2 regions of the Streptomyces sp. NPDC052301 genome follow, and region 1 is predicted to be linked to the other one. Evidence: predicted binding sites of a transcription regulator. Region 1 holds the regulator's gene; the other holds the start of a gene.

Region 1 (5,923 bases):
GGGCGAGAAGGTGACCGACGCGGTCATCACCGTCCCGGCGTACTTCAACGACTCCGAGCGTCAGGCGACCAAGGAGGCCGGTGAGATCGCCGGTCTGAACGTCCTGCGCATCGTCAACGAGCCGACGGCCGCCGCGCTGGCCTACGGCCTCGACAAGGACGACCAGACGATCCTCGTCTTCGACCTCGGTGGCGGCACCTTCGACGTGTCCCTGCTGGAGATCGGCGACGGCGTCGTCGAGGTGAAGGCCACCAACGGTGACAACCACCTCGGTGGTGACGACTGGGACCAGCGCGTCGTCGACTACCTGGTCAAGCAGTTCGCCGCCGGCCACGGCGTGGACCTCGGCAAGGACAAGATGGCCCTGCAGCGTCTGCGTGAGGCTGCCGAGAAGGCCAAGATCGAGCTGTCCTCCTCCACCGAGACCTCGATCAACCTGCCCTACATCACCGCGTCCGCCGAGGGCCCGCTGCACCTGGACGAGAAGCTCACCCGGGCTCAGTTCCAGCAGCTGACGGCCGACCTGCTGGAGCGCTGCAAGACGCCGTTCCACAACGTCATCAAGGACGCCGGCATCTCCATCAACGAGATCGACCACGTCGTCCTCGTCGGTGGCTCCACCCGCATGCCCGCCGTCGCCGAGCTCGTCAAGGAGCTGACCGGCGGCAAGGAGGCCAACAAGGGTGTGAACCCGGACGAGGTCGTCGCCATCGGCGCCTCGCTCCAGGCCGGTGTCCTCAAGGGCGAGGTCAAGGACGTCCTGCTGCTCGACGTCACCCCGCTGTCCCTCGGTATCGAGACCAAGGGCGGCATCATGACCAAGCTGATCGAGCGCAACACCACGATCCCGACCAAGCGCTCGGAGATCTTCACCACGGCCGAGGACAACCAGCCGTCGGTGCAGATCCAGGTCTACCAGGGCGAGCGCGAGATCGCGGCCTACAACAAGAAGCTCGGCATGTTCGAGCTGACCGGTCTGCCGCCGGCGCCGCGCGGTGTCCCGCAGATCGAGGTGTCCTTCGACATCGACGCCAACGGCATCATGCACGTGACCGCCAAGGACCTGGGCACGGGCAAGGAGCAGAAGATGACCGTCACCGGCGGCTCCTCGCTGCCGAAGGACGAGGTCGACCGGATGCGCCAGGAGGCCAAGCAGTACGCGGAGGAGGACCACCGCCGCCGCGAGGCCGCCGAGACCCGCAACCAGGGCGAGCAGCTGGTCTACCAGACCGAGAAGTTCCTCAAGGACAACGAGGACAAGGTCCCCGGCGAGATCAAGACCGAGGTGGAGTCCGCCGTCGAGGAGCTGAAGGAGAAGCTCAAGGGCGAGGACACCGCCGAGATCCGCTCCGCCACCGAGAAGGTCGCGGCCGTCTCGCAGAAGCTGGGCCAGGCCATGTACGCCGACGCCCAGGCCGCGCAGGGCGCCGCCGGTGCCGACGCCGGTGAGGCCAAGGCCGACGACGACGTCGTCGACGCCGAGATCGTGGACGACGAGCGCAAGGACGGTGCCGCGTGACGGAGGAGACTCCGGGCTTTGAAGAGAAGCCCGACGTCCCCTCCGGCGCCACCTCTGACGACGCCGAGCCGAAGGCTGCTCCCTCCGAGGAGGGGGCGGCCCCGGCCGGGGACGCGAACGAAAGTGCCGGTCTGGTCGCCCAGCTGGACCAGGTGCGCACGGCGCTGCACGAGCGCACGCTGGACCTCCAGCGCCTCCAGGCGGAGTACCAGAACTACCGCCGCCGGGTCGAGCGGGACCGGATCGCGGTCAAGGAGATCGCCGTCGCGAACCTCCTGACCGAGCTCCTGCCGGTCCTCGACGACATCGGCCGCGCGCGGGAACACGGCGAACTGGTCGGCGGCTTCAAGTCGGTGGCCGAGTCGCTGGAGACCGTCGCGGCGAAGATGGGCCTGCAGCAGTTCGGCAAGGAGGGCGAGCCCTTCGACCCGACGATCCACGAGGCCCTGATGCACAGTTACGCGCCGGACGTCACCGAGACGACCTGCGTGGCGATCCTGCAGCCCGGGTATCGCATCGGCGAGCGCACCATCCGCCCCGCGCGGGTGGCCGTCGCCGAGCCGCAGCCCGGCGCGCAGACCGTCAAGGCCGAGGGCTCCGAGGAGAAGACCTCCGAGGCGAAGCAGGCCGACGACAAGGAGAGCGGTGGCCCGGACGAGGGCTGACGTGAACACCACTGAGGGGAAGGAGGGACGTCGGGGATGAGCACCAAGGACTTCATCGAGAAGGACTACTACAAGGTCCTCGGCGTCCCCAAGGACGCCACCGAGGCCGAGATCAAGAAGGCGTACCGGAAGCTCGCCCGCGAGTTCCACCCGGACGCCAACAAGGGAAACGCCAAGGCCGAGGAGCGCTTCAAGGAGATCTCCGAGGCGAACGACGTTCTCGGCGACCCCAAGAAGCGCAAGGAGTACGACGAGGCACGCGCCCTGTTCGGCAACGGCGGCTTCCGCCCCGGGCCGGGCGCCGGCGGCGGCTCCTTCAACTTCGACCTGGGCGACCTCTTCGGAGGAGGAGGGAACGCCCAGAGCGGAAGCTTCGGCGGCGGACTCGGTGACGTCTTCGGGGGCCTGTTCAACCGGGGCGGCGCGGGTACCACCCGCACCCAGCCGCGCCGCGGCCAGGACATCGACACCGAGGTCACGCTGAGCTTCACGGAGGCCATCGAGGGCGCCACCGTGCCCCTCAGGATGTCCTCGCAGGCGCCCTGCAAGGCCTGTTCCGGCACCGGCGACAAGAACGGCACACCGCGCGTGTGCCCGACCTGCGTCGGCACCGGGCAGGTGGCGCGGGGCTCGGGCGGCGGTTTCTCGCTCACCGATCCCTGCCCCGACTGCAAGGGACGCGGCCTGATCGCCGAGCACCCCTGCCTGGAGTGCAAGGGCAGCGGACGCGCCAAGTCGTCGCGCACGATGCAGGTCCGCATCCCGGCCGGTGTCACCGACGGGCAGCGGATCCGGCTGCGCGGCAAGGGCGCCCCCGGCGAGCGGGGCGGACCGGCGGGCGACCTCTACGTGGTCGTGCACGTCGGCGAGCACCCGGTCTTCGGGCGCAAGGGCGACAACCTCACCGTCACCGTCCCGGTGACGTATCCCGAGGCGGCTCTCGGCGGCGAGGTCCGGGTGCCCACCCTCGGCGGCCCGGCGGTCACCCTGAAGCTGCCTCCGGGCACGCCCAACGGCCGCACCATGCGTGCCCGGGGCAAGGGCGCGGTCCGCACGGACGGCACCCGAGGGGACCTGCTGGTCACCGTAGAGGTGAGTGTTCCGCAGGACCTGTCGGGGAAGGCTCGTGACGCACTGGAGGCGTATCGCGAGGCGACCGCGGGCGAGGACCCGCGGGCGGAGCTGTTCGAGGCCGCGAAGGGAGCTTGAGAGTGATGGACGGCCGTCGACGTAATCCGTATGAACTGACCGAGGAGACCCCGGTCTACGTCATCTCGGTGGCGGCCCAGCTCTCCGGCCTCCACCCGCAGACGCTGCGCCAGTACGACCGCCTGGGTCTGGTCTCCCCGGACCGCACCGCCGGCCGGGGCCGCCGGTACTCGGCCCGCGACATCGAACTGCTCCGCCAGGTACAGCAGTTGTCGCAGGACGAGGGCATCAACCTGGCCGGCATCAAGCGCATCATCGAACTGGAGAACCAGGTCGCCGCCCTGCAGTCCCGCGTCGCGGAGCTCCAGGCGGCCCTGGACGGCGCGGCGGCCGCGATGCAGCAGCGCGAGGCCGCCGTGCACGCCTCCTACCGGCGTGACCTGGTCCCGTACCAGGAGGTCCAGCAGACCAGCGCGCTGGTGGTGTGGCGGCCCAAGCGGCAGCAGCAGAAGGACTGAGTTTCAGCCGAGTGGCACCCGGCCGGGGCCGGAAGGACGAGCGCCCTTCCGGCCCGGCACGCTTGTCCGGATCTTTGCCGGTCCATGAAGTCCCTTTGAATGGACGGTCCGTAAAGAGCGTTTGAAGGTGATTTCGCTCGCCCTTCACAGGTGCAGCGGAGCGTGGTGTTGCGGACTCGTTAAGTAGTTCTTCTTGACGCCGGGTGTGGCGTCCGCGTTGTCTTTTCAGACACCTGGGTCGTATAGCAGCGCCCACGTCCAAAACGCACCTGAAGTGAGCCCCCGAAATGCGTCGTATCGCCATATCCGTGGCCGCGTCCACGATGACCCTCTCGCTCGCCGGCTGCGGCATGCTGAACGCGACGGGGGACAGCGCGAGCGCGAGCCCGAGCAAGGGCAACGACGTCACCGTGGGCCTGCTGCTGCCGGAGAAGGCCAACACCCGCTACGACAAGTTCGACTACCCCATCATCAAGTCCCAGGTCGCCGAACTCACCAAGAACCAGGGCAAGGTCGACTACAAGAACGCGAACGCGGACGCCTCCCAGCAGGCCTCGCAGATGCAGGAGATGATCGACGAGAAGGCCGACATCATCCTGCTGGACGCGGTCGACTCGCACGGCATCGCCGACGAGGTGAAGAAGGCCAAGGACGCGGGCATCCCGGTCATCGCCTACGACCGGCTCGCCGAGGGCCCCATCGACGCGTACATCTCCTTCGACAACGAGCTGGTCGGCGAGGTGCAGGGCCGTACGCTGCTGGAGGCCCTCGGGTCGGGCGCCGACACCTCGGACAAGATCGTCATGGTGAACGGCTCGCCCACCGACCCGAACGCCAAGCAGTTCAAGGAGGGCGCGCTCTCCGAGCTGAACGGCAAGGTGACGATCGCGAAGCAGTACGACACCAAGGACTGGAAGCCGGAGAACGCCCAGGCTGAGATGGCCCAGGCGATCGCTGAGATCGGCAAGGGCAACATCGCCGGTGTCTACGCCGCCAACGACGGCATGGCCGGCGGTGTCATCAAGGCCCTGAAGGCGGCCGGCGTCACCAGCCTGCCCCCGATCACCGGTCAGGACGCCGAACTCGACGCGGTCCAGCGGATCGTGTCCGGCGAGCAGTACATGAGCGTCTACAAGTCCTACCCGGACGAGGCCCAGGCCGCCGCGCAGATGGCCGTCGCCAAGATCCAGGGCAAGGACATCGCGTTCGACGCCCTCACCCAGGACAAGGTCGACAGCCCCACCCAGAAGGACATCCCGTCCAAGCTGGTCCAGGTGAGCGCGCTGACCAAGAAGAACATCGAGGGCACGGTCATCGCGGACGGCATCTACACCGTCGACGACATCTGCGCCCCCAAGTACAAGGCGGCCTGCTCGGCGATCGGCCTGAAGTAGCGCCGGTGCCCGGGCCGTCGAGAGGTGGGACACGGCCTCGGCGGGTGCCTCCATCATCTTCTTGCAATGCGCGGCGCGGAGCCTGGGCGAAAAGGGTGCGTAACGCCCCTTTTCGGCAGCCCTGTTGGGGGGAGTCGTGTTGCGGACCCGGACGACGCCGCGCATAGTTGCGCTGCGGAAGTGGCAGCACACCGGGGGTGGAATGGGCGATGGCCGGGCGCGGGGCGGAGAAGCATCCACACGGTGCCGACCGACTGTGCGAGGCCGGGGATCGCGTGTATTCCCGGGCCGTACGACGGGGACGGGTGTCGCGTACGGATGCCGAGACGGTGCCCTGCCTGCTGGAGCTGGCCCTGCTGCACCCCGACCCCGACGACATGGACTGGCTGGTGCCGACCTCCCCGCAGGAGGTCATGACCAGGCTGCTGCGCGGGGTCTACGACGAGGTCAGCGCGAGTCAGCGGCGGGTGGGCTCGGCGGTGTCCGCTTTCGAGTGGTACGCGGGGCTGGGCCGGCAACTGCACGCGCCCGCCTCGGCCGAGGGCAGCGCCATCCGGGTCCTGGACGGGCTCTCCCGGATCCAGGCCGCGATGGACGAGGCGACCGAGGCGTGCACGACCGAGGTGCTCACCGTGCAGCCGGGCGGCATCCGGCGTGAGGCGGAGCTCACCGAGGGGC
Region 2 (5,923 bases), on a different contig from region 1:
CGGCACCGGCCGCTGGGCCTGCACGCGCCGGCAGACCTCCAGGCCGTCGAAGCCCGGCAGCATGATGTCGAGGATCAGCAGGTCGGGCTGCCAGGCCTCGGCCGTGTCGACGGCCGCCGGGCCGTCCGACGCGGTTTGCACGAGAAATCCCTCGGCGCGCAGCCGGGCCGCGATGGCGTCGACGATCGTGGGGTCGTCCTCGACGACCAGCACCCGGCGCTGTGCGCCCTGGGTGGTCGTCGCCGCGCCGCTCTGGGAGGTGTGTGTCTGCTCCATCGCCCGCCCCTGCTTGTTGCTTTCCGGAACCCGTGGGGTGATCCCATGTCTGCGATTGACGCTTGAATGATCCGCGTCAGAGGAGCACCCTACGGGGACTGACCGCGCTGTCGCTATCCAGGGCGGACGGCGAGGTGCACGGCGTCCGGAACGCCCCGGGCAACGGGCACCTCTTCGGTACGCACCTGCTGGAACCCGGCATTCCGCAAGCTTCCTTCAAATTCCGGAGACGGCGTCGCAGACCACACCGCCAGCACTCCGCCCGGTCTCAACACCCTTGCACAGGAGGCGAGTCCGGTGGGTGAGTAGAGGCTGTCGTTGTCCTCGGTGACGGTCCAGCCGGGACCGTTGTCGATGTCGAGACACAGGGCGTCGAACGTGTCCGATGTCTCATTGACGTACCGCACCAGGTCGGTCTGGACGATCTCGGTGCGGGCGTCGGCGAGGGCGTCCGCGGTCAGCTCCGCCAGCGGTCCGCGGCGGTGCCAGTCGACGACGGCGGGTTCCCGCTCCACGACGGTGATCCGGCCCCAGCGCGCGTCGGTCGCCGCGTGCGCCAGTGAGAACCCCACCCCCAGCCCGCCGATCAGCACCTTCGGATCCGGCCGCCCGTCCAGCGCGTCGTACGCGGCGTCGACCAGAAGCCGCTCGGAACGGCCGTCGGAGGTGTCCATCAGGAAGCAGCCGTTGGCGATGATCTGCAGCAGTGAACCGTGTCTGCGCAGCACCACTTCGCCGTACGGGCCGTCGCGCCGGTCCAGGACCACAGGAGAGTCGTACGCGGCAGTCATGCACCCATCCTGCTCGAACGGGGCTTGGCTTACACGGCAATTACCGCTGACGGGTCGCCGACGCGCCGATGGCCGGGGCGCGATGCACTCGTTCGTGGGACACCCGTGCGCCCGGCGGCGCCCACCCCTGACGCAGTCGCGACGTAGGAGGTTGCTGTGAAACCGCTCTCGCGTGGCGTCGGTCATAGACACGGGGCCCTCGAGGACGAAGGGTGGGGCGCGACGGAAGGAGCGCCTCACCGTGGAACGGACCGCGACGGGCCCCGCGACGGCCGCGTCCCCGCCCCTCGCGGGCACGCCCCTTCCCGACGGCGCCCCCGCCGTCCCGGCTCAGGAGCTCGCCGGCCTGCTGGACGGCATGCCGCGCCAGCGCGGCATCGAGGCCCCCGGGTCCGCACCGGTCCAGGCGCCTTCCGCCGCATCCCGCCCGTGGCTCCGACACCTCCTGCCGACACCCGCCGGCACCCCCTTCACCTTCGCCTACGCGGCCGTCCTGGCCGTCACCTCCCTGTTCGCGTCCCTGGCCGACCCCGGCCTGGTGCACAGCCTCCACCAGGCCTCCAGCACCGACGTGGCCCATCTGCTGCGCGCGCCGGCGCTGGTGCTGCCGGCGAGCGCGCTGTGGGTCGCGGGCGGGATCGTCTCGCCGTACGCCGTCGCGTTCGTGCTGGTGCTCACCGGACTGGAGCGGCGGACAGGCGGGGCACGGGCGGCTTGCGTGTTCCTGACCGGGCACGTCCTGGCCACGCTCGCCACCGAGGTCCCGGTGGGCCTCGCCGTCCTGTTCGGCCACCTCCCGGTCAGCTCGCTGCACCGCCTCGACTACGGCATCAGCTTCGGCGTGGCCGCCAGCACCGGCGCCCTGGCCGGACTCCTCGCCCCCTGGCTGCGCTGGCCCCTGCTCACGCTGGTCACCGGCATGCTCCTGGACGACCTGGCCGCCTTCCAGGACCCGATGACCAACTGGGGCCATCTGATCGCCCTGACGATCGGCGTCGCCTGCTGGCCCCTGGTCCGGCGCTGGCAGCGGACGGGTGCGGCGGCTCCCCGGGCGCGTGCGGCGGTCAGCGCAGGCTGAGCTGTTCCCCCGGCGGCCGGGGGAGAAGTGTCCGCCGCATCCGCTCCACGCCCGCGCGCCAGGAGGCGCCGTCGGACCCCGCCCACAGCTCCAGCAGCTCGGAGGGCTCGCTCATGACCCGGTCCAGTGCCTCCAGGGCCAGCGGGCGCAGGCCCGTGAGATCGGGCAGCGGCTGCTCGGGCCCGTAGGACGGCTCCGGCGGTTCGCCGCCCGGACACTGCGCGGCGACCAACGCGGCCGCCGCCACGGCCTCGTCGGCCTCCGGCGCCTCCAGATACCCCTCACCGGCGGCCACTCGGGCGAGCGTGCCGCGCACGATGCCCGCCCGCCCGGCCGGCGCGGCGTCGTCCAGGTCGTTGCACCAGTCCGCCGCCGTGTCGTTGTCGAAGGGGCCCGTCCCCCAGGTGCCCATGCGTCCTCCCCGTGCGGTCGGTCCACTCGCGTGCCCATCCACCGGCCATGCTGACAGCCCCCACTGACAACGCTCCTCACCTGCACGGACGTCAGTGCCGACCGATGATCGCTCACAGCGAACACGGCGCTGGGAACATTCGTCGATCGCCAAGCATTGAGTCGGCATAGCTCAAGTTGACTGCCTAAGGGGAGATCATGGCTGCTGAGTCCACGGCGTTCACGCTCGTCCTGCCCGTGCTGCCGCTCGACGACGAGGTCGTGCTGCCCGGCATGGTGGTCCCGCTGGACCTGAGCGACGCCGAGGTGCGGGCCGCGGTGGAGGCCGCCCAGGCCGCCGCCCGGTCGGCGCCCGGCAAGCCCAAGGTGCTGCTGGTGCCACGCGTCGACGGGACGTACGCCAAGACCGGCGTCCTGGGCACGGTCGAGCAGGTCGGCCGGCTGGCCGACGGCGACCCCGGGGCTCTGATCCGCGGCCGGAGCCGGGTCCGCATCGGCGCCGGCACCACCGGACCGGGCGCCGCGCTCTGGGTCGAGGGCGCCCGGATCGACGAGAGCGTGCCCGACCCGCTGCCGGGCCACGTCGCGGACCTCGTCAAGGAGTACAAGGCGCTCGCCACCACCTGGCTGAAGAAGCGGGGCGCCTGGCAGGTCGTGGACCGCGTCCAGGCCATCGACGGCGTCTCCGCGCTCGCCGACAACTCCGGCTACTCGCCGTTCCTCACCGTCGAGCAGAAGGTCGAACTGCTGGAGACCGCCGACCCGGTGGCCCGTCTGAAGCTCGCCACACAAGCGCTCCGCGACCACCTCGCCGAGCAGGAAGTGGCCGAGACCATCGCCAAGGACGTCCAGGAGGGCGTCGACAAGCAGCAGCGGGAGTTCCTGCTGCGGCGTCAGCTCGAAGCGGTCCGCAAGGAATTGCGCGAGCTGAACGGCGAGCAGGACGGCGAGGAGTCCGACGACTACCGCACCCGCGTGGAGGCCGCCGACCTGCCCGAGAAGGTCCGCGAGGCCGCGCTCAAGGAGGTCGACAAGCTGGAGCGGGCCTCCGACCAGTCGCCCGAGGGCTCCTGGATCCGCACCTGGCTGGACACGGTCCTGGAGATGCCGTGGAACGAGCGGACCGAGGACGCCTACGACATCCAGGGCGCCAAGGCCGTCCTCGACGCCGAGCACGCGGGCCTGGAGGACGTGAAGGAGCGCATCACCGAGTACCTGGCCGTGCGCAAGCGGCGCACCGACCGCGGCCTGGGCGTCATCGGCGGGCGGCGCGGCGGTGCCGTGCTCGCCCTGGTGGGCCCGCCCGGTGTCGGAAAGACCAGCCTGGGCGAGTCCGTCGCGCACGCCATGGGCCGTAGGTTCGTCCGGGTCGCCCTCGGCGGCGTCCGCGACGAGGCCGAGGTCCGCGGTCACCGCCGTACGTACGTCGGCGCGCTGCCCGGCCGGATCGTGCGCGCGATCAAGGAGGCCGGGTCCATGAACCCGGTCGTGCTCCTCGACGAGATCGACAAGGTGGGCTCCGACTTCCGCGGCGACCCGGCCGCGGCCCTGCTGGAGGTCCTCGACCCCGCCCAGAACCACACCTTCCGGGACCACTACCTGGAGGTCGAACTCGACCTCTCGGACGTGGTCTTCCTCGCCACCGCCAATGTCCTGGAAGCCATTCCGGAGGCGCTCGCCGACCGTATGGAGATCGTCCGCCTGGACGGCTACACCGAGGACGAGAAGGTCGTCATCGCCCGGGACCACCTGCTCCCGCGCCAGCTGGAGCGGGCCGGCCTGGACAAGGACGAGGTCACGATCGACGAGGGCGCGCTGCGCAGGCTCGCCGGCGAGTACACGCGCGAGGCGGGCGTGCGCACGCTGGAGCGGTCCCTCGCGCGGCTGCTGCGCAAGGTCGCGGCCCAGCACGAACTGGGCGAGCGGGAGCTGCCGTTCACCGTCACCGACGGCGACCTGCGCGGTCTGATCGGACGGCCGCACCACGTGCCCGAGTCCGCCCAGGACCCGGCCGAACGCCGTACGGCCGTACCCGGTGTCGCGACCGGCCTCGCGGTGACCGGGGCCGGCGGCGACGTCCTCTTCGTGGAGGCGTCCCTCGCCGACCCGGAGACCGGCGCGGCGGGCCTGAACCTGACCGGTCAGCTGGGCGACGTGATGAAGGAGTCGGCGCAGATCGCGCTGAGCTTCCTGCGCAGCCACGGCGCCGAACTGGAGCTGCCGGTCGCCGACCTGAAGGACCGGGGCGTGCACATCCACTTCCCGGCGGGCGCCGTCCCCAAGGACGGTCCGAGCGCGGGCATCACCATGACCACCGCGCTGGCCTCGCTGCTCTCCGGGCGGCTGGTCCGCACGGACGTGGCGATGACCGGAGAGGTCTCGCTGACCGGCCGGGTGCTGCCCATCGGCGGCGTGAAGCAGAAGCTGCTCGCCGCCCATCGCGCCGGGGTGACCACCGTGATCATCCCCAAGCGCAACGAGCCCGACCTGGACGACGTCCCGGCCGAGGTGCTGGACAAGCTCGACGTCCACACCGTGACCGACGTCCGCCAGGTCCTGGAGCTGGCGCTCGCGCCCGCCGCCGACGGCGTGACGCCGGAGGTTCCGGTCGCGGCGTGACGGACGCTGCCGGATGAGCGAGGGCCCGGGTTCCGTGAGGGAGACCCGGGCCCTCGCCATGGGTGGGCAACGGGACCGGTCGACGGGTCCGGGCGGCCGGGGAGGCCGTGGGGGAACCGGTGGCGGCCGGCTCCCCGCCGGTTTCCGGTGGCCGACTCACCCGCCGGTCCCGGCGACCGACTGCTCCGCCCACACCGTCTTGCCGATCCGGTCGTGCCGGGTGCCCCAGCGCTCGGCGAGCTGGGCCACCAGCAGCAGGCCCCGGCCGCCCTCGTCGAAGATCCGGGCGCGCCGCATGTGCGGGGTGCTGCCGCTGGCGTCGTAGACCTCGCAGATCAGGGTGCTGTCCTGGTGGATCAGCCGGAGCCGGATGGGCGGGCGGCCGTAGCGGATGGCGTTGGTGACCAGCTCGCTGACCATCAGCTCGGTGGTGAAGGCGGCCTCGTCCAGGCCCCAGGCGGTGAGCTGGTCGGCGGCGAGGTGGCGGGCGCGGGCGACCACGGTGGGCTCGTTCTCCAGCTCCCAGGCGGCGACCCGGTCCCGGTGCAGCACGCGGGTGCGGGCCACCAGCAGGGCGATGTCGTCGTCGGGGCGGTGGCTCAGCAGCTCGGTGAGCACGCGGTCGCACACGGAGTCGAGCGAGGTGGCGGGGTGGCCGAGCGCGGCGAACATCTTGTCCAGCGCCTCGTCGATGTCGTGCTCGCGGGCCTCGAACAGCCCGTCGGTGTACAGGGCGAGCAGACTGCCC

The links. The regulator HspR, encoded in region 1, represses chaperone genes until heat shock. The targets are predictions, from matches to a motif close to TTGAGNNNNNNNNNCTCAA.
Region 2: a site for HspR is predicted at 2,714-2,732, ahead of lon (endopeptidase La). Genes of this name have one in related genera too.

Annotation. Positions count from the first base shown of each region.
Region 1 is NZ_JBIUBE010000018.1:35,057-40,979, forward strand. It holds gene dnaK (molecular chaperone DnaK) at 1-1,519, shown strand, start outside; gene grpE (nucleotide exchange factor GrpE) at 1,516-2,184, shown strand; gene dnaJ (molecular chaperone DnaJ) at 2,221-3,393, shown strand; gene ACIHEJ_RS35635 (heat shock protein transcriptional repressor HspR) at 3,399-3,851, shown strand; gene ACIHEJ_RS35640 (sugar ABC transporter substrate-binding protein) at 4,139-5,245, shown strand; gene ACIHEJ_RS35645 (LuxR C-terminal-related transcriptional regulator) at 5,455-5,923, shown strand, end outside.
Region 2 is NZ_JBIUBE010000008.1:279,646-285,568, forward strand. It holds gene ACIHEJ_RS24140 (response regulator transcription factor) at 1-276, opposite strand, end outside; gene ACIHEJ_RS24145 (spermidine synthase) at 390-1,067, opposite strand; gene ACIHEJ_RS24150 (rhomboid-like protein) at 1,309-2,145, shown strand; gene ACIHEJ_RS24155 (DUF4259 domain-containing protein) at 2,132-2,557, opposite strand; gene lon (endopeptidase La) at 2,755-5,175, shown strand; gene ACIHEJ_RS24165 (SpoIIE family protein phosphatase) at 5,332-5,923, opposite strand, start outside.